2 regions of the Dorea longicatena genome follow, and region 2 is predicted to be linked to the other one. Evidence: predicted binding sites of a transcription regulator. Region 2 holds the regulator's gene; the other holds the start of a gene.

Region 1 (10,796 bases), 970 kb from region 2:
TAGGAAGAAATGCAGATTTTATACTGAAAGACAGGGATGATGTGCTGAATGTGTTTATTCATGGAGATATGCCGGAAAAGATACAGCGTATCAGCAGGTTATATCATGTCAGTGAGCAGGAGGCTGTAAAGCTGATAGCAGATACAGATAAAAGGCGCATGACAAATTATAACTTTTATACCGGGCAGAAGTGGGGAAAGGCCAGCAATTACACGTTGTGTCTGAACAGTTCACAGCTTGGATATGGCAGATGTGAAGCGGTTATTATGGAGTGCAGATAGATCTGTGGGGACAGAAAAGTATCCGGGGCTAATGAAGATAATTTAAAAATGATTTCCAAATTGAAAAGGAGAGGTCAAAATGGCAAAAGCCAGATATAAGATAAAACAGATGACTGAGTAACATACTTTTCTGCAATCCGTGCAGGGACAGCATGTTACTGTACAGGAAATCAGAGAATACTTCAAAGACCGTGAAATTGCAGTCGGAACGACAACAATATACCGGCAGCTGGAAAAGATGGTAAAAGATGGTTTGGTTGAGAAATATGTGGTAGAAGGTACAAACAGTGCCTGCTTTGAGTACATAGGAGAGAGTGAGACATCTGATTATGAGAGCTGCTATCATTGCAAGTGTGAAAAATGTGGAAAACTGATTCATATTCAATGTGATGAGATTGAATGCCTGAGCAGACACATGACAGAACATCATGATTTTCAATTAGATCCCAAACGTACTGTCTTCTATGGAATCTGTAATGAGTGTAGAAAAAACACTTAAACCAAAATAAGAACGTTAATGAGAAAGGAGAAGGATATGACTACGGAAAAAAGAAAACATCTTGCAGCATGGTTTAGCATCATCTTTATATTCGTGACATTGGCTTCTCTTTTCTATATTGTCAAAGAAGAAAATCATAAATGCACAGGAGAAGACTGTCCTGTCTGTGCGTGTGTTTAAGACTTTTTTTGTGTAACTTTGTGCTCGGTGATATTGTCCGTTATCTGTGCGGTTATAGGAATTTTGTTATCCATACTTGCCGGAACACCGGTTGGCTCGACTATCGTGGCTGCAGATATGGCAGCATTCTTTATCAGTTGTGTAGCAGGACGGATGATGGGGAGAAGATGATATGAGAAGAAAAAAATGGATTATTCTTGGCGTTTGTATGCTCTTTTGTATGATAAATATAGCTGGATGTGTAAAAAAAGAAAGCAAGAAGATTACTACAGGCTCTTCCGTGGATAAAATCGTAAAGGAAAAGACAGAAAAAAAGAAACTCAGAATACAAAACGTAAAGAAACGAAAAAACAGCAGGAAGAGAAAAGCCAGGAATCGAAGGGACAGGGAGGGCAACAGACACCAGGCAGTGATGTTGATTATGACCTTACAAATATGAATAAAGATATGGTCTATGCTGCTTTTTATCAGCTGATGGTAGAACCAGATAAATATATTGGAAAGACACTTTGCATCGATGGCTTATATTATACTGGACAAAACGAAAAAACTGGAACATACTATCATTATAGCATTATAAAAGATGCACTGGCCTGCTGTTCACAGGGACTGGAGTTTGTCTAGGGAGATGTGTTACATGTATATTCGGATGAATATCCCAAAGATGAGACAGAGATAGAGGTAAAGGGAACATTTAAAACGTATAAGGAACCTGGAGACGATACATTATACTGTCACCTTGTGAATTCAGAGATGCAGGTAAAATAAAAAATGAAAAGATGATAAGAATGAAACAGGTTGCAACGAAGATAACGGAATATGTAAAGAAAAGCAAAAGAGCAAAATTATATGGAGTATTTGGTCTGATATATCTGATTGCAGTTATATTTGTCATGAATGATGCATGGCTGTATCAGACACCAATTGCAAAACTTACAAAAGTAGAGACAAGCATAGCAGGAGAGAATAAAAGCACCCGCGGAACACAGGAAATCAAATATAAGCAAAAAATCCGGGGTGTGATATTAAATGGAACGAATAAGGGGAAAATCGTTGATTTTTCTAACGAATATACCTATACAGGAATGTTAAAACAGAAATATCACAAAGGGGATAAAGTATTGCTGAACGGGTCTGAAAGTAATGTGGGATCCAGTATACAGAGCGTAAAAAGAGATACAGAACTTGTTGTTTTGCTTGGACTTTTAATATTTGCACTGATGACAATCGCAGGAAAGAAAGGCGTGCTCACGATTATAACGGTTGGAATCAATATTGTGATATTTTCAGTAGGATTTTTAAAAAGCGGTGATGATGCGGATGTTGTAGCAATCTGTAATAAAATGGTACTCTTCTTTGCAATTGCTACATTGATCGGATTAAATGGACTTCACAGGAAAACATGGGCGGCCTTATTGTCAACACTATGTATACTGGCAATGATCATGGGAATATTTGAGGTAGTGATCAGTCATACCGCAGAACTGGATTATTCTACGATGGAATATTTGGGAAGCATTGATAATCCGGATGAGATTTTTCATGCGGAGATCCTGTTATCCGGACTTGGAGCAATCATGGATGTTGCAGTGGCAATTGCGGCAGCTTTGAGTGAAATTGTTACGAAGCGGCCAGAAGTTACATTCCGGGAGTTATTCCGGTCCGGAAGAGAGATTGGATATGATATTATGGGAACGATGATCAATGTATTGTTATTCGTGTTTGGCTGTGGCCTGATTCCGATGTGTGTGATCAGGATGAATAACAGTGTCCGGTTTATGACGATCATCAAATTACATATTCCGTGTGAATTATGCAGATTCTTCATAGAGAGTATTGGAATTGTACTGGCAATACCAGTATCTATCCTGATCACATCTGTGATAATGAAATTAACGATAAGAAAGGTGAAGAAGATATGTTGATGATACTGGGATTCATCCTGTTATTTTTGATCATGATTATTGGCGGGGACAGAGGTGTGATATCATTGATATCACTGGTTGGAAATATGCTGCTGCTTAGCCTGGCTATCTGGCTGATGGCAGCGGGAGCACCGGTACTTCTGGTTACGGTCGGAGTAGGAATCATCATTTCATGTGTCACATTATTTTATCAAAATGGTACCAATGAAAAGACGAAGAGTGCATTTACAGCCGTATTGATTACAATGGCGGTCTTGTTCTTCTTTATCTATATGGTGGTGTGGAGAAGTGAGGCAGGAGGACTGAATGAAATACAGGCTGCGGAAGATGATGTATTATATTACAATATGAATCTGGATATTAATATGAGAAATGTTGCGACAGCTGTGATCATACTCAGCACGTTAGGTGCTGTGTTAGATATGGCACTTACGGTTACCACTTCCGTTTACGAGGTCAGTATTCACAAACCGGAGATGAAACTGACAGAACTTGTAGAAAGTGGAATGCAGATCGGAAGAGAAGTAATCGGGACAACGGTGAATACATTGTTATTTGCGTATCTTGGAGAATCACTATTATTATTTTCTTATCTGAAGATGCAGGATTATACACTGGAAACATTATTAAATTCGAAAATATTGTTCCAGAATTGTGTATCAATGATATTTGGTGCGATCGCCTGTGTAGTGGTGATGCCGGTTGCGGCGGTATTGGTGGGAAAACGTATTAATATCGTATAATTGCTTCTAATTTTCCGTATTATAAGCAAAAGGCAGCAGATATTTTGCTTTGATTTTTCCTGGTTTCCTGTCATTAACACCGACATAGATGTTCCCACTTTCACATAGTATGGCGGATCCTACAGTATGATTTTGATCTTTTTCGTCATAATTTGAATGTATAGTCTTTTGGGCTTTTTCGATTAATGCATGATCCTGCACGGTTAAAGGACATATCCAAGGTCAACATTTTATGATTATTTTGATGACATTTATGATCTGATGGATTATTGCTGGATTGCAATTATGAAAGACATGGATATGGAAAAATGTTTTTTGGCGAAGGAGCAATTAAGCAAAGAGGAAGCATTACAGGCGGTTTGCTTTTTGCTTAGCAGTGTCGAAAGGGAGGCTCACAGAAAATGATTTTGTATTTCAGTGCAACAGGAAACGGGAAATATATTGCAGAACAGATTGCGGAGAAAACAGATGAAAAATGTATGTCTATCGTAGACTGCATCTGTGAGGATAAGTATTGTTTCTCCAATGAAAAAATATTTGGAATGGTGGTACCGACTTATTTCTGGCGTCTTCCACGGATTGTTGCAGAATATCTGGGAAAGCTCAGAATTGAAAATTGTGGATATACATTTTTCCTTGCCAGCTATGGAACAACGACAGGTGAGGCTGGCAGTATGGCGAAGAAGATTATGGCTCATAATGGGCAGAACTTTGATGCCTACTATAGTGTGATTATGCTGGATACATGGACACCGGTATTTGACCTTACGAATAAGAATAGAGTTGATAAATGGCTGAGTGACGGCAAAAAGCAGCTTAAGCTTGTTATCGGCAATATAATGTCAAAAAGAAAAGGAAATTTTGTAGACAGAAAATTATATAGCCGGAAACCTGAACTATAATCCGGAAGTGCATTGCACCCATCATGAACACGAGCATTCCTGCGGAGAACATCATTGTGGTGAAGATAAGCATGGCTGTAACGGTAATGCAGGTAACTGTTAATGAGTGAGTCAAGCCTATTATTATCTGTGGAGTATTCTACGGATAATGGTAGGCTTTTTTCCTTTTTTTCGATAGGATTTGCTGAGGAATTCATTGTAGGTAGTTTGTAGACAGTTCCAGATACCACGGAGTTGTGTATCTGTAAAATTTACTAGTTGGAGTAACATTTTTTGAACATGATTATTTCTGATTCCATAGTTTTTTAGATATTAAATTTCTCAACAGAAAAATTATTATTTTATAGATGCAGTATTTGCGAGCGTAAATCTTACATTTTGGAGTATAACATTGAAAAGTGTTGCAAACCCTGTAAAAACAAGTGTTGCAAAAAAAAAACAAAAAATTAGCACTCACCTCTAGACAGTGCTAACAAAGTGTGTTATAGTACAAATAGAACAAATGAAGAGAGATAAAGAATCAAAGATATGATTCCGAATCGAAACTCCAGAAGTTCCAGCAAACAACATCCAGGAATTATCCGATGATGCTAACAATACATTTTAAACATTTGGAAGGAGAAATGACTTATGATGATGCCTAGTATTTTGGGAGAAAACTTATTTGATGATTTTATGAACGATTTCAGATTACCTGCATTTCCGGATGTAGACAAAGAACTGTATGGAAAACATGCAAAGAATTTAATGAAGACAGATGTAAAAGAAACCGAGAAAGGTTATGAAGTAGATATGGATCTTCCGGGATTTAAGAAAGATGAAATTCAGATGGAGCTGAATGATGGAGTGCTTACCATCAGCGCAGCCAAAGGACTGGACAAAGATGAGGAAGACAAGAAAGGTAACTACATCAGAAAAGAGCGTTATGCAGGCAGCATGAGCAGAAGTTTCTATGTAGGAAAATACGTAACCGTAGAGGATGTACATCCGAAATACGAGAACGGAATCCTCTCCTTCAGTGTTCCGAAAGAGGAAGCAAAACCAGTGGAAGAAAAGAAAAATTATATTTCCATTGAGGGATAATTAAATAAGGTAAGAAACGTTGCCACGGTGGGAGCAATCCTTCTGTGGCAAAAAAATACAACAAAATTAGCACTCGGGGGTTGACAGTGCTAACAAAACGATGTAATGTTATATTGCAAATAGAACAAGAGTGAAAAGGAGGTTGTCTATATGAATATAAATAAATTTACACAGAAATCACTGCAGGCTGTTCAGAACTGTGAACGTATTGCAATGGACTATGGCAACCAAGAGATTGCACAGGAGCATCTGCTCTATGCGTTGCTGACACAGGATGATAGCCTGATCGCGAAACTGATGGAAAAGATGGGGCTTGATAAGAACCTCATCATTAACAGAGTAGAAGAAGCCATTCAGAAACGTCCGAAAGTCCAGGGCGGACAGCAGTATGTCGGACAGGATCTGAACAATGCACTGGTACACGGTGAAGACGAAGCAAAAGCTATGGGAGATGAATATGTATCTGTAGAACATCTTTTCCTGGCAATGATGAAATATGCAAGTAAAGATATGAAGGCACTTTTCCGTGAAGTGGGAATTTCGAGAGAAGGATTTTTACAGGCATTATCAACCGTCAGAGGTAATCAGAGAGTGACCAGCGATAACCCGGAAGATACCTATGATACATTGAATAAATATGGTACCGATCTGGTAGAAAGAGCAAGAGAACAGAAGATGGATCCGGTTATCGGACGTGATTCCGAGATCCGTAATGTGGTCAGAATCCTTTCCCGTAAGACGAAGAACAACCCGGTCCTGATTGGTGAACCTGGTGTAGGTAAGACAGCAGTTGTAGAAGGTCTTGCACAGCGTATTGTACGCGGTGATGTACCGGAAGGACTGAAAGAGAAGACAATCTTCTCCTTGGATATGGGTGCTCTGGTAGCAGGTGCCAAATATCGTGGTGAATTCGAGGAACGTCTGAAAGCAGTACTCGAAGAAGTCAAGAACAGTGACGGAAGGATCATTCTGTTCATCGATGAGTTACACACCATTGTCGGAGCAGGTAAGACAGACGGAGCCATGGATGCCGGCAATATGTTAAAACCTATGCTGGCAAGAGGTGAACTCCACTGTATCGGTGCAACGACACTGGATGAATACCGTCAGTATATTGAAAAGGATGCCGCACTTGAGAGACGTTTCCAGCCGGTTATGGTAGAAGAACCCACCGTTGAAGATACCATTTCTATCCTTCGTGGATTGAAAGAACGTTATGAAGTATTCCATGGTGTGAAGATCACAGATGGTGCCCTGGTAGCAGCCGCAACATTATCTGACCGTTACATTTCCGACCGTTTTCTTCCGGATAAGGCTATCGACCTTGTAGATGAGGCGTGTGCATTGGTTAAGACAGAACTGGATTCTATGCCGGCAGAGATGGATGAGCTGAACCGTAAGATCATGCAGATGGAGATTGAAGAGACGGCTCTTAAGAAAGAAGATGACCGGTTAAGTAAAGAACGTCTGGAACACTTACAGCAGGAACTGGCAGAGCTTAGAGATGAATTTGCCGGTAAGAAAGCACAGTGGGACAATGAAAAAGTCGGTGTCGAACGTGTACAGAAACTACGTGAAGAGATTGAGCAGGTCAATAAAGACATCGAAAGAGCACAGCATTCCTATGATCTGGAGAAGGCAGCAGAACTTCAGTATGGCAAACTGCCACAGCTTCAGAAACAGTTAGAAGAGGAAGAAGCAAAGGTAAAAGACGAAGATCTGTCTCTCGTACACGAAAGTGTTAATGACGAAGAGATCGGAAGAATCGTATCCCGCTGGACAGGAATTCCGGTTGCCAAGTTAAATGAAAGCGAACGAAGCAAGACTTTACATTTAGGTGATGAACTGCATAAGAGAGTCATTGGACAGGATGAAGCGGTAGAACTGGTAACAGAAGCCATCATCCGTTCCAAAGCAGGAATCAAAGACCCGACCAAACCAATCGGTTCGTTCCTGTTCCTTGGACCTACCGGTGTAGGTAAGACAGAGCTTGCCAAAGCACTGGCAGAGAATCTGTTCGACGATGAGAACAACATGGTACGTATCGATATGAGTGAGTATATGGAGAAATATTCTGTGTCACGTCTGATCGGAGCGCCTCCGGGATATGTTGGATACGATGAAGGCGGTCAGCTTACCGAGGCAGTCAGAAGAAGACCTTATTCGGTTGTACTGTTTGATGAGGTAGAAAAGGCACATCCGGATGTATTCAATATCTTGTTACAGGTATTAGATGACGGACGTATCACCGATTCACAGGGACGTACCGTGGACTTTAAGAATACGATCCTGATCATGACATCCAATATTGGATCTCAGTATCTGCTGGATGGTATGGACGAAAATGGCAACATCAGCCAGGAAAGCCAGAATGCGGTAATGGAAGACTTAAGAGCACACTTCAGACCAGAGTTCCTGAACCGTCTGGATGAGACGATCATGTTCAAACCATTGACGAAAGACAATATTTATGACATTATTGACTTATTAGTAGCTGATGTCAACAAACGTCTGGCTGATCGTGAGATTTCAATCTTCCTGACCGAAGATGCGAAGAAATATGTCGTAGACGGAGGATACGATCCGAACTATGGTGCAAGACCACTGAAGAGATTCCTCCAGAAACATGTCGATACACTGGCAGCAAAACTGATGCTGCAAGGTGACGTTGGAGCACAGGATACGATCATCATAGACGTAGAAGACGGTAAGCTTGTGGCAAGGAGTCAGAGCGTGTGCGAATAATATTTCACATAGATGTCAATTCAGCTTATCTTAGCTGGACAGCAGTAGAACAATTGAAAAACGGAGCCGGGGTGGATATCCGGACGATACCTGCGATCATTGGCGGAGACCAGAAGTCCCGCCACGGTATCGTACTGGCAAAATCCATTTCGGCAAAAAAATATGGCATTCGTACGGGGGAACCTGTTGCGAATGCCTTTCGTAAGTGTCCGAATCTTAAGACCTATCTGCCGGATCATCAGATGTACCGTGAATATAGCAGAAAGCTGATGGAATTTTTACGTACTTACACGACACATATAGAACAGGTCAGTGTGGATGAATGTTATATGGATTTTACGGAGATTGCGGACCGGTTCACATCTCCGGTGGAAGGTGCGTCTGAAATCAAAGATGAGGTGTATAAAAGGTTCGGATTCACGGTGAATGTGGGGATATCTTCCAGAAAAGTCCTGGCAAAGATGGCATCTGACTTTGAAAAACCAAATAAAGTGCATACCTTATTCCCAGAAGAAGTCCCGGCGAAAATGTGGCCGCTGCCGATCGGAGAATTATTCATGGCAGGCCGTTCCAGTGTAGAGACGATGAAGAAGCTTGAAATCTATACGATCGGAGATCTGGCGAATACGGATCCGGCAATTTTGGAACTGCATTTGAAAAGCCATGGAAGAAAGCTATGGGAATTTGCCAACGGGCTGGATGATTCGGAAGTGGAAAGTGTCCGTGCAGAGGCAAAAGGAGTCGGCAATTCCACGACACTTCCCAAAGATCTGATAACAGAAGCAGAGGCATTGCCGGTATTGAAAGATCTGGCTGTAAGTGTGGGACGACGGTTGAGAAAAGCCGGACAAAAAGCCGGAATGGTGAGCGTAGAAATTAAGTACCACACTTTTAATCAGATGTCTCATCAGAAGCAGATGGAGAGACAGACGAACCAGGATCAGGATATTTATCAGGCATCTATCGAACTGTTCCGCGAATTGTGGAGCGGGGAACCTATCAGACTTCTTGGAATCCGGACGTCCAAGTTATCGGAAGAAAGCGAACCGGAGCAGTTGAGTCTGTTCGATATGAAGTTCGAATCCGAAGAGACGAGGAAGAAAAAGAAAAATCTGAAAGAGGCGTTGAAGAAATTAGAAGGAAAATATGGGGATGGGATTGTAAAAAAGGGATGGTAAAGGAAAAATCCTTGACAACCATAATGAAATTTGCTATAGTTATGAATATAAGAGCAGTTGCGAATTATATTTACATATAATTTGTGGCTGCTTTCTTTGTTTGTCCATAAATGAAGAAAGCGGACAATCATCGAACGACGTTAGTCGTGAGATGTATGTCCGCGGAAAATGTAAAAATAAATCTAGGAGGAATGGAAATGAAAAATGTAAATTGGAAAGAATTATTCATTGATATCCTTGTGGATATCGTAGCAGGTATGATCATCGCAGTTGGTATCTATAACTTTGCGCTGAATGCAGATTTCCCGGTAGCCGGATTTTCCGGTATCGCGATCATTCTGTATCACATATTCGGATTGCCGGTCGGTGCCGGAACCATTATTCTGAACGTACCTGTTGCAATCTTCTGTTATAAATTTTTAGGAAAAGAATTTTTCTTAAAATCTATGAAATCGATGATCATTTCGTCATTATTGATGGATTACGTAGCACCACTGTTCCCAGTCTATAACGGCAGCAGACTGCTGGCCGCTCTGTGCATGGGTGTGTTATGTGGAATCGGATACGCTATGATCTTCATGAGAGGTTCTTCAACAGGCGGACAGGACTTCATCAGCGTAGCGATCAAGAAAGTAAAACCACACATTACACTTGGAATCATTACATTTGTTCTTGATATCTGTACGATCATCCTTGGAACAGTACTGGTATTCAAGGATGTGGACGGCCTGATCTACGGTGTCATCGTTACTTATCTGATGGCAATGGTAATGGACAGAATCATGTATGGTATTGACGAAGGAAAGATGACCCTGATCGTAACCGATAAAGGTGCCGAGATCGCAGAACAGATAGATGCCTACTCAGGAAGAGGTTCCACAATTCTGAAAGGAATGGGAAGCTACTCTAAGAAAAACAAAGACGTCGTAATGTGTGCATGTAATAATAAGCAAATGTATACTATTAAAAAGATGGTGCATACCATCGACCCGAAAGCATTTACAATCATCGTAGAATCCAATGAAGTTGTGGGAGAGGGATTCAAGGAAGAAATTCCGGATATTGAACTGTAAAATAAAGAAGTGTATGGTCAAATGTGAAAGACCATACACTTTTTCTATTTGTAATATCCTTCAGATACCAGAACTTGTTTGCCGAAACGGATTTTTTTAATACTGAACCGCTTACTGAATAATATCGAAATCAGTGATCTGATAAGGAGACCGATATTCCGGATGTTGCTTCCATATGCAGTTACCG
Region 2 (10,796 bases):
AAGAGCCGGTCAGATAAATGAAGAGACACACTATGTATTACAGAAATTTGGAGTGAAGGTTCCAAATCTTCTGGAGAATGTCAAATTACAGGTAAAAGATATGGATATCCACCAGATAGATGGTGTAGGACCGAATGTATCTTTGAAAGATACATGGACAAAGATGAAGGAGAATAACATCAAGACACTTCCGATTTTAAGAGATGAAGAGCTCCTGGGTGTTATTTCAACCGGAGACATTGCGACATCTTATATGGATGTATATGATAATATGATCCTTTCCAAAGCAAGAACGCAGTATCGTAACATCATGAATACACTGGATGGAGAGATGGTAACCGGTAACGAACATGGATATTTTACAAAAGGAAAAGTAGCAATCGGTGCATCAAGTCCGGAGCTTATGCAGGAATTTATAGAAAAAGATGATCTGGTGATCCTTGGAAATCGTGTAGAATCACAGATGTGTGCACTTGATATTGATGTAAGCTGTATGGTAGTCTGCCAGAATGCGGAAGTATCCGAAGAAGTGATCAAACGTGCAGATGAGCAGAGTACGGTAATTATCAGTACACCGCACGATACATTTACGGCAGCCAGACTGATCAACCAGAGCGTTCCGGTCAAGCGCTTTATGACGAAGACACCACTTACTTGTTTCCATATGAGTGATTATGTGGAAGATATTAAGGAAGTTATGGCAAAGAAGAAATACCGTGATTTCCCGATTATCGACCGGCATGGGAAGTTTAAGGGATTCGTATCAAGACGTCGTTTCTTAAATGTAAGTAAAAAGAAAGTGATCTTGGTGGATCATAACGAGAAGAATCAGGCAGTAGACGGTATCGAGGAAGCTGAGATCGTGGAGATCATTGATCATCACAGACTGGGAAATATCGAGACGATGGGACCTGTATTTTTCAGAAACCAGCCGGTAGGATGTACGGCAACGATCGTATATCAGATGTATAAAGAAAACGACGTAGAGATCACACCAACGATTGCAGGACTTCTGTGTTCGGCAATCATTTCCGATACACTGTTGTTCCGCTCGCCGACCTGCACATCGCTGGATGAAAAAGTTGCAAAGAAACTTGGAAAGATTGCAGGAATCAATCTGGAAGAACAGGCACAGGCAATGTTCAAGGCAGGAAGCAGTCTTGCAGGAAAGACGGCAGAAGATATCTGTTTCCAGGATTTCAAGCAGTTTACAGTAAATGATATGGTATTTGGCGTGGGACAGCTGAATTCGATGAGTAAAGAAGAACTGCAGGAAGTGAAAGAGATGCTGACTCCATATCTGCCGGAAGTACTGGAGAAAAATGGAGTACAGATGGTATTCTTTATGCTGACGGATATTCTGGATGAATCGACAGAACTATTGTGCTGCGGCGCAAAAGCGAAAGAGTATATCATTGATGCATTCGATCTGAAAGAAGACAGCGAAAAGATGATCTTAAAGGGAGTTGTATCCAGAAAGAAACAGCTGATACCGACTCTGGTAAGTGAATTACAGCAGTAGAAAAAAGCGGGGGAAAAAGACATGGCAAAGCAGATCTGGAAACCGGGAAATATGCTGTATCCGCTCCCGGCCGTGATGGTAAGTACCGCAGATAAATCCGGTAAATCGAACATCATAACGGTTGCGTGGACCGGAACGGTATGTACGAATCCGGCAATGCTGTACATATCCGTAAGACCGGAGCGATATTCGTACGATCTTCTGAAAGACAGCGGAGAGTTCGTAGTAAATTTGACAACTGAAAAGTTAAAAAAGGCAACAGACTGGTGCGGAGTACGCTCCGGTCGTGATGTTGATAAATGGAAAGAGATGCATCTGACAGCCGGCAGAGCATCAAAGCTTGACTATGCACCGATCATAGAAGAATGTCCGGTGAACATTGAGTGTAAAGTAACCGAGATCAAAGAACTCGGCTCACATCATATGTTTCTGGCTAAAGTAGAGGCTGTTCAGGTAGGAGAAGAATATCTGGATGAAAAGGGAAGATTACAGCTTGGAAAAGCCGGACTTCTGGCGTATTCTCATGGAGAATATCTGACATTGGGAGATTCACTTGGAACATTTGGATGGAGCGTCAGAAAAGCTTCTGTATCGAGAAAGAATAAGAAGAATGCAGAAAAGAAGCCTGTATCGAAAAAGAATAAGAAGAGTACAGGAAAGAAAGCGGTACCGGGAAAACGTAAGAAATAATATAGAAAAATATAAGGTAAAGCAAGGCGTCAGAATTCTGGCGCCTTTTGTATACCAAAGTATGCAAGAGGAAAATGTCAATGGCAGCTTTTTCGTATTGCAGTAAGGCAGAAAAAGAACCCGGGTATGGAATTCCCTGCCCCTGCATATAGTAAAATGAAATAATGCTATGCGGGTGTGACATGAAATCAAATATCGATTGCAAATCAGATATAACATACAAACGACGGACCAGGATGAAAATGGCGGGAATTTTGCTGATTTATATATTAGGCATCTATTTCCTTCTGACAAAGATGGTGCAGTTGGAAGATGAGGCTGTTGTGGGAGTGAAAAAAACTCATAAGGAATTGTCAGAAAATACCCATTCAAGTAATGAAAAGGCCATTCAGTATGTAGCATCGAATATGATAAAAGAGGCCCCTAAGATTGCAATCACATTTGACGACGGACCAAGCCCGGCATGGACACCGAAACTACTGGATGGATTAAAAGAGCGGAATGTAAAAGCAACATTTTTCCTGATCGGGGAAAATGCAGAAAATACGCCGGAACTTGTAAAGAGAGAATCGGAAGAAGGGCATCTGGTCGGCAATCATACGTATCACCATGTAGAAATCACACGTGTACCGGATGAGACGGCAAAAGAAGAAATTCTGATGACAAATGAAGTGATTACCGGGATCACAGGAGAAGAAGTCTCTTATATGCGACCACCGTTCGGAGCCTGGCAGAAGAAGCTGGAGTGGGAACTGGATGTTATGCCTGTGATGTGGACGATAGATCCTCTGGACTGGACAACGAATAATGAAGATGAAATTGTCAATAAAGTAGTGACGCAGGCAAAGGAAAATGATATCATTTTATTGCACGACTGTTATGAGTCCAGTGTGAATGCGGCACTGCGTATTGTAGATATCCTGCAGAAGGAAGGATTTGAATTTGTAACGGTTGATGAACTCATTATGAATTAGATTCAAAACGCAGAATTTAAGAATCAGATCTGATGAATGAAAATTTACATAGATAAATGGAGATGAAAGAATGGATTTATTTGATTATATGCGGGAGCAGAACATGGAAAAAGAGGCACCGCTTGCATCCAGACTGCGCCCGACCACATTAGAGGAAGTAGTCGGACAGCAGCACATTATCGGAAAGGACAAATTACTTTACAGGGCGATCAAGGCTGACAAATTAAGTTCGGTTATTTTCTACGGTCCTCCGGGAACAGGAAAGACCACACTCGCCAAAGTCATTGCCAATACGACCAGTGCGGAATTTACCCAGATCAACGCAACGACTGCGGGTAAAAAGGACATGGAAGAAGTGATAAACAAAGCAAAAGAGATGCAGGGAATGTACCGGAAGAAGACAATCCTGTTCGTGGATGAGATCCATAGATTCAATAAGGGACAGCAGGATTATCTGCTGCCGTTTGTAGAAGACGGTACGATCATTCTGATCGGCGCAACGACAGAGAATCCGTATTTTGAAGTGAATGGGGCGTTGCTTTCCAGATCGAGCATCTTTGAATTACAGCCGCTTGCCAAAGAAGACATCAAGACACTGATCACAAGGGCAGTCTATGATACGGTAAAAGGTATGGGAAGTTACCAGGCAGTGATCGATGAAGATGCACTGGAATTTCTTGCAGACATTTCCGGAGGAGATGCCAGAAGTGCATTGAATGCAGTCGAACTTGGAATCCTGACAACAGAACGAAGTGCAGACGGAAAGATTCGCATCACACTGGATGTTGCATCCGAATGCATTCAGAAACGTGTAGTCAAATACGATAAGACCGGGGATAATCATTATGATACGATCTCTGCATTTATCAAAAGTATGCGTGGCTCCGATCCAGATGCGGCAGTGTATTATCTTGCGAAAATGTTATACGCAGGAGAAGATATCAAGTTCATAGCCAGACGTATCATGATCTGCGCATCGGAAGATGTCGGAAATGCAGATCCGATGGCACTTACGGTTGCCGTATCTGCTTCCCAGGCAGTCGAACGAATCGGTATGCCGGAAGCACAGATCATTCTTTCTCAGGCAGTCACGTATGTAGCAACTGCACCAAAGAGTAATGCCGCATGCAATGCAATCTTTGATGCAATGGCAAGCGTGAAACGCACAAAGACAACGGTTCCGTCACACCTGCAGGATGCCCACTATAAAGGAGCCCAGAAACTGGGACACGGCATCGGATATAAATATGCACATAATTATCCGCACCATTATGTAGAACAACAGTATCTCCCGGACGAGATCGTCGGAGAAAAATTCTATGTACCAAGCGAGAATGGGCATGAGAAGGAGATTAAAGAGTGGATGAGGTATATCCGGGAAGATCAGTGAGTTGCTGTTTAATGCAGTATCGTGGTTTACCCCCGGTCCATGAGAAAGACTTGGTATTCTGCTACGGGCTAAGATTCTACGATGAAGAAGTTATAAGGGCGTCAGAATTTTCTAAAAGCACCCGGAATAGGAGTCAAACTCGCCATACGGCTCAAACAGTGACTCCTATTCCGGGTAACGACCGCTTCATGCATTAAATATCCTTTATAGTTCCATCAATCCCAATCGTCACCACCTGCCAAGGAATAAACTTCCCGCTTGCTTTTAACGCTTCTGTAGCGGCATGCTCCAGTCCTCCGCAGCAAGGAACTTCCATACGGACGATAGTAAGACTTTTGAAATCATTATGCTTGATGATCTCGGTTAATTTCTCCGTATAATCAACTGCATCCAGTTTCGGACATCCAATCAGTACAACGTGATTCTTAATGAATTGGTTGTGGAAGTTGCCATATGCATATGCCGTACAGTCGGCTGCAATCAGCAGATTTGCGTTCTGGAAATATGGTGCGCTCAGCGGAGCAAGCTTGATCTGGACCGGCCACTGACGAAGCTGACTTTCCATGGAGTAAGCGGTCGGTGTACTTCCTGACATATTATTAGAAGCACTTGCATCATTATTATGAGTGTGTTCAACCGAACGAGCCATAGAACCCGGACATCCACCATGAGGAGCAGTGTGTTGAATTTCACGAGCCATAGAACCCGGACATCCACCATGATGTGGAGCTGGTGCATCATTATCGTGAGCATGTGCTTTTTTTGCATCAAGGTGTTTCTTAAGTGCTTCCGGTCCTTTGGCGGCAAGATGTGCTTTTACTGCATCATCATCATAAGCATCCGCTTCACGTTCTTCAAATGTGATTGCATTTGTCGGACAGGCCGGCAGACAGTCACCAAGGCCATCGCAAAAATCATCGCGCATTAATCGGGCTTTTCCATCAACCATCTGAATGGCACCTTCGTGACAGGCGTTGGCACATGCACCGCATCCGTTACATTTTTCTTCATTTATATGGATTATTTTTCTGATCATAATGATTCTCCTTTTCTTAAAAATAGAAATATGTTTAAAATGGTATCAGTTGTTTTGCAGGTATTAGTGTACTATAAAGAAGAAAAAGAATGTTGTTGGAATAACAACAAAAATAAAAATAATTACAATACCGCAATTAAGATGTCCGTAATGTATCTGAAATAATGGATGTTAAGTATGGAAAAATGACAGAAGAATGTGTTAAAATTTTTCACAGAGCTGATATTTCTGCAAGCAAAATACAAAAATCAGAAACAGAAGCATTATAATTTGAAAAATATAATATAGGAAAAGAGGAAGATATATGGCACAGATTTATGCATCGAAAACAAATGAAATTCAGAAGTATGAGACAGAGCATGAGAATGAAGTACGTCATCTGGCCGGGGAATGTATGGTCCTTTTGGAGAATGACGGTGTATTACCATTTTCAGATAAGATAAAAAAGATTGCATTATATGGAACGGGAGCCAGACATACGGTGAAAGGAGGAACAGGATCCGGAGATGTCAATGTAAGAAAAACAGTTTCAATCGCACGGGGATTAGAAGAAGCCGGATTTGAGATCGTGACAGAAGACTGGCTTGACAGATACGACCGGGATCTGGAAGAGGCGCAGAAAACATATTTGAAAAAGTTAAAAGATATGTCAGATGAGACGGGAGAGCCATCGGTAATCCTTGGGTTCAAACATCCGTTTCAGGAACCGGAGCAGCCAATTGTCGAAGAGACAGATATCAAAGAGGCAGATGCGGCCATTTATGTGCTTGCAAGAAATTCCGGAGAGGGAAAAGACCGGCGGGCAGAAAAAGGAGATTATTATCTGAGTGACAGAGAATTGCAGAACATCCGGTTTATGACGGAAAATTATTCGAATTGTGTTGTATTATTGAATACAGGAGGCGTGATAGATCTGACAGAATTGCGGAAGATTTCCGGAGTGCAGGCAATCCTTCTGACCGGACAGACTGGAAATATGGGTGGCCATGCAGTGGCGGATGTCTTGATGGCTAAAACAGTTCCGTCAGGAAAATTAACAGATACATGGGCAAGATCTTATGATGACTATCCGTCATCGAGAACTTTCAGTTACCGCGATGACAATCTGGATGATGAATACTATAGTGACGGGATTTATGTCGGATATCGTTATTTTGATACATTTGGAATCATGCCGTTGTATTGCTTTGGGTATGGAAAAGGATACACGGATTTCTCATTGGTGACCAAAGAAGTGACCGCAGATGAAAAGCTGGTAAAGGTAGAAGTGGAAGTGACGAATATCGGTAAGGTATATCCGGGAAGAGAAGTCGTACAAGTTTATTATTCGGCACCGGATGGAGTTATGGAAAAACCAACACAGGAGCTTGCAGGATTTGCCAAGACAAAGCTTCTCATGCCGGGAGAAAAAGAAGTGGTAACAGTTACATTTGCGACAGAAGATATGGCATCTTATGACAGTTATGATGCAGCATGGGTTATGGAGGAAGGCGAGTATACGATTCGTGTGGGGAACAGTTCACGTACAACGGAAGTAGCCGCGATCATAGATCTGGATGAAACAGTTCAGACGGTTCTTTTAAAGAATGTGATGAAGGATAAGGAATTTGTAAAAGAGATTCACCATATGGTCCCAATCTTTGACCTGGAACTGGATGACACACCATTTATGCGCCCGATATTGATCTATGCGGAAAACTTTAAGAAAAAGATCATGGAATATGAAGTGATACGTACTACGCTGGAAGATAAAAGACCAGACGAGATATTAACACTGGAGGATGTGAAGAAGGGGGCAGCATCACTCGAAGAATTGGTTGCACAGCTTACGGTAGAAGAGATGGCTGATCTTTGTGTCGGAACCGAACGACTGGAAGAAGGCGGCAATGTAATCGGGTCATCTTCTGCATGTGTGCCGGGAGCAGCAGGGGATACGACGTCGGCACTGATCGAGAAGCGGAAAATCCCGAATCTGATCCTTGCAGATGGACCGGCAGGATTACGGTTACAGACACATTTTAAAACGGATAAAGAAGGCAATAAATTACCGGGTGGGGAACAGTTCGGAATGGAAATTGCACCGTTTGCGAAAGAGCAGCCGGAAGGAGCGCAGGATTATTACCAGTACTGTACGGCAATCCCGATTGCGACGACACTTGCGCAGTCATGGGATGTGGATCTTATCAAGAGAATGGGTGAGATTGTCGGAGAAGAGATGGAACAGTTTCATATTCACCTGTGGCTGGCACCGGGCATGAATATTCACAGAAATCCATTGTGTGGAAGAAACTTTGAATATTATTCGGAAGATCCACTGCTTACCGGACTGTGTGCGGCAGCCGATACAAAGGGTGTACAGTCTTACAAAGGACATGGAACGACGATCAAGCATTTTGCGGCAAATAATCAGGAAGACAACCGTATGTTCACGAACGCACATATCAGCGAACGTGCATTAAGAGAAATCTATCTGAAAGGATTCGAAATTGTGGTGAAGACAGCACAGCCATATGCGATCATGACATCGTATAATCTGATCAATGGAACGCATGCCGCCAATCATTATGACATGCTTCAGAATGTAGCGCGTGATGAATGGGGATTTGAAGGCTTTATTATGACAGACTGGTATACGTCTCAGGATACGACGGCACTTGGAATGGTATCAGAAAGCGGGAAATACAGCTATTCCGATGGTGTACAGTGCATTAAGGCAGGAAATGATCTTCAGATGCCAGGGTGCAGGAAAAATGTAGAGGATATTGTAGACGGCGTAAAAAATGGAAGGATTACCAAAGCGGATCTTCAGAGATGTGCAAAACATATCCTTGGAATTGCGTTAAAAACAATATAAACGAAAAAGAATAAAGTGATTAACAGGCAGACAATATATTATAAGTAGTCTGCCTGTTTGCGTTGATGTGCATTCGAAAGAAGTGGTAATCAGAAGGTTTTTTACATTTTCTAAAAAATATCTAAACAGTGTTGACAAAAATATGTGAGAGTGCTATCTTAATAGTCGAAAGGTGTTAGCACTCAGATAAAAAGAGTGCTAATAACCAGAAACCGAAAGGAGGAGGTACCGGTGATAAATCATGAAGAGATGAGTGAAAGAAAACTGAAAATACTTCATGCAATCATCCAGAATTATCTGGAGACAGGTGAACCGGTTGGTTCCAGAACGATTTCCAAGTACACGGATCTGAATCTTAGTTCAGCAACGATCCGTAATGAGATGGCAGATCTGGAAGAGATGGGATATATCATCCAGCCTCATACGTCGGCAGGACGTATTCCTTCGGATAAAGGATACAGGCTCTATGTAGATATGCTGATGGAGGAGAAAGAGCAGGAGCTGAATGAGATGCAGGATCAGATGCTTGACAAAGCAGATAAGATGGATCAGCTTTTGAAACAGGCAGCAAAGGTTCTTGCAACGAATACCAACTATGCAACGATGGTTTCGACTCCGATGAACAATTCAAACAAGATTAAGTTCATCCAGTTATCTATGGTAGATGAGGAACAGGTGATCGCAGTCATCGTACTGGGAGGCAATGTGATCAAGAATAAGATCATTAACATTGATGAGCCGATCAGCAATGAGAATCTGTTAAAGCTGAATATGCTGCTGAATACAACACTCAACGGCATGTCGATTGAAGAAATCAACCTGGGATTGATCGCCAGATTAAAGGAGCAGGCAGGAATCCACAGTCAGGTAGTCGGATATGTACTGGATGCAGTTGCAGATGCGATTCATGTAGATGATGATATGCAGATCTACACAAGCGGTGCGACGAACATTTTTAAATATCCGGAGCTGAGTGATAACCAGAGCGCACAGGAAATCATCAGTGCATTTGAAGAAAAACAGCAGTTATCCGAACTGGTTACACAGACCCTGGCACAGGATGAGAATACCGGCATTCAGGTATATATCGGAGATGAGACTCCGGTACAGACTATGAGAGACTGCAGTGTCGTAACTGCAACCTACGAACTGGGTGATGGTATGAAGGGAACGATAGGAATTATCGGACCGAAACGTATGGATTATGAACATGTTTTAAAATCTATGAAACGTCTCCAGACAGAACTGGATCAGATGTTCCATAAGAATGATAGAAAGGTGGAATAACCCTTGGAAAATAAGCAGGAAAAAAGCCAGGAAGATATGGTAAAAGAAGCTGTAGAAGAGGCAAAAAAATCCGCTGCTGAAGCAAAAGAAGCAGAGACAGATACAGACGAGACAACAGAAACTTCTGAAAAAGTGGAAAACGAAGAAGCCGAAGAGACAGCGAAAGATACAGAAAAGAAATCTGGCAAAAAATTATTTGGCAAGAAAAAAGATAAAAAAGACGAGAAGATCGAAGAGCTTACAGATAAGCTTACCCGTCAGATGGCAGAGTTTGATAACTTCCGCAAACGTACAGAAAAGGAAAAATCCCAGATGTACGAAGTTGGAGCGAAAGATATCATAGAGAAGATTCTTCCAGTTGTAGACAACTTTGAAAGAGGTCTGGATGCAGTGAAGGAAGAAGACAAAGAAGATCCGTTCGTTCAGGGAATGGAGAAGGTGTATAAACATCTGCTTACCACTCTGGAAGGAATCGAGGTTAAGCCTATTGAAGCAGTAGGCCAGCCGTTTGATCCGAATTTCCACAACGCAGTGATGCATGTGGAAGATGAAAACTTCGGTGAGAATATTGTTGCCGAGGAATTTCAGAAGGGCTACACATACCGTGATTCAGTTGTAAGACACAGCATGGTAAAAGTAGCAAATTAGAAACAAGAACATTCACAATTATCAGAATAAAAAATCATACAGGAGGAAATTTATCATGGGTAAAATTATAGGTATTGATTTAGGAACAACAAACAGCTGTGTAGCCGTAATGGAAGGTGGACAGCCAACAGTTATCGCCAACACAGAAGGCGCAAGAACAACACCATCTGTAGTAGCATTTACAAAGACAGGTGAGCGTCTTGTCGGAGAACCTGCAAAACGTCAGGCAGTAACAAACGCAGAGAGAACAATCTCTTCTATCAAGAGAGAGATGGGAACCGACTACAAGGTAACAATTGAAGATAAGAAATATTCTCCACAGGAGATCTCAGCAATGATCCTTCAGAAACTGAAAGCAGATGCAGAAGGATATCTTGGAGAAAAAGTAACAGAGG

Evidence for each region. Region 2 encodes HrcA, which represses chaperone genes, less so after heat shock. Its sites were predicted from a motif close to TGTTAGCACTCNNNNNNNNNGAGTGCTAACA; they were not measured.
Region 1: the regulator HrcA is predicted to act here: its motif matches at 5,678-5,708, upstream of clpB (ATP-dependent chaperone ClpB).

What each region holds. Positions count from the first base shown of each region.
Region 1 is NZ_CP102280.1:2,114,512-2,125,307, reverse strand. It holds gene NQ508_RS10130 (cytidylate kinase-like family protein) at 1-281, shown strand, start outside; gene NQ508_RS10125 (Fur family transcriptional regulator) at 421-780, shown strand; gene NQ508_RS10120 (hypothetical protein) at 1,133-1,399, shown strand; gene NQ508_RS10115 (hypothetical protein) at 1,396-1,584, shown strand; gene NQ508_RS10110 (hypothetical protein) at 1,591-1,728, shown strand; gene NQ508_RS10105 (YibE/F family protein) at 1,740-2,885, shown strand; gene NQ508_RS10100 (YibE/F family protein) at 2,879-3,628, shown strand; gene NQ508_RS10095 (EFR1 family ferrodoxin) at 4,030-4,530, shown strand; gene NQ508_RS10090 (Hsp20/alpha crystallin family protein) at 5,161-5,613, shown strand; gene clpB (ATP-dependent chaperone ClpB) at 5,764-8,358, shown strand; gene NQ508_RS10080 (Y-family DNA polymerase) at 8,349-9,536, shown strand; gene NQ508_RS10075 (YitT family protein) at 9,734-10,609, shown strand.
Region 2 is NZ_CP102280.1:1,142,055-1,152,850, forward strand. It holds gene NQ508_RS05370 (putative manganese-dependent inorganic diphosphatase) at 1-1,522, shown strand, start outside; gene NQ508_RS05375 (flavin reductase family protein) at 1,544-2,212, shown strand; gene NQ508_RS05380 (polysaccharide deacetylase family protein) at 2,395-3,186, shown strand; gene NQ508_RS05385 (replication-associated recombination protein A) at 3,257-4,576, shown strand; gene NQ508_RS05390 (ATP-binding protein) at 4,770-5,612, opposite strand; gene NQ508_RS05395 (glycoside hydrolase family 3 protein) at 5,917-8,466, shown strand; gene hrcA (heat-inducible transcriptional repressor HrcA) at 8,716-9,753, shown strand; gene grpE (nucleotide exchange factor GrpE) at 9,790-10,401, shown strand; gene dnaK (molecular chaperone DnaK) at 10,457-10,796, shown strand, end outside.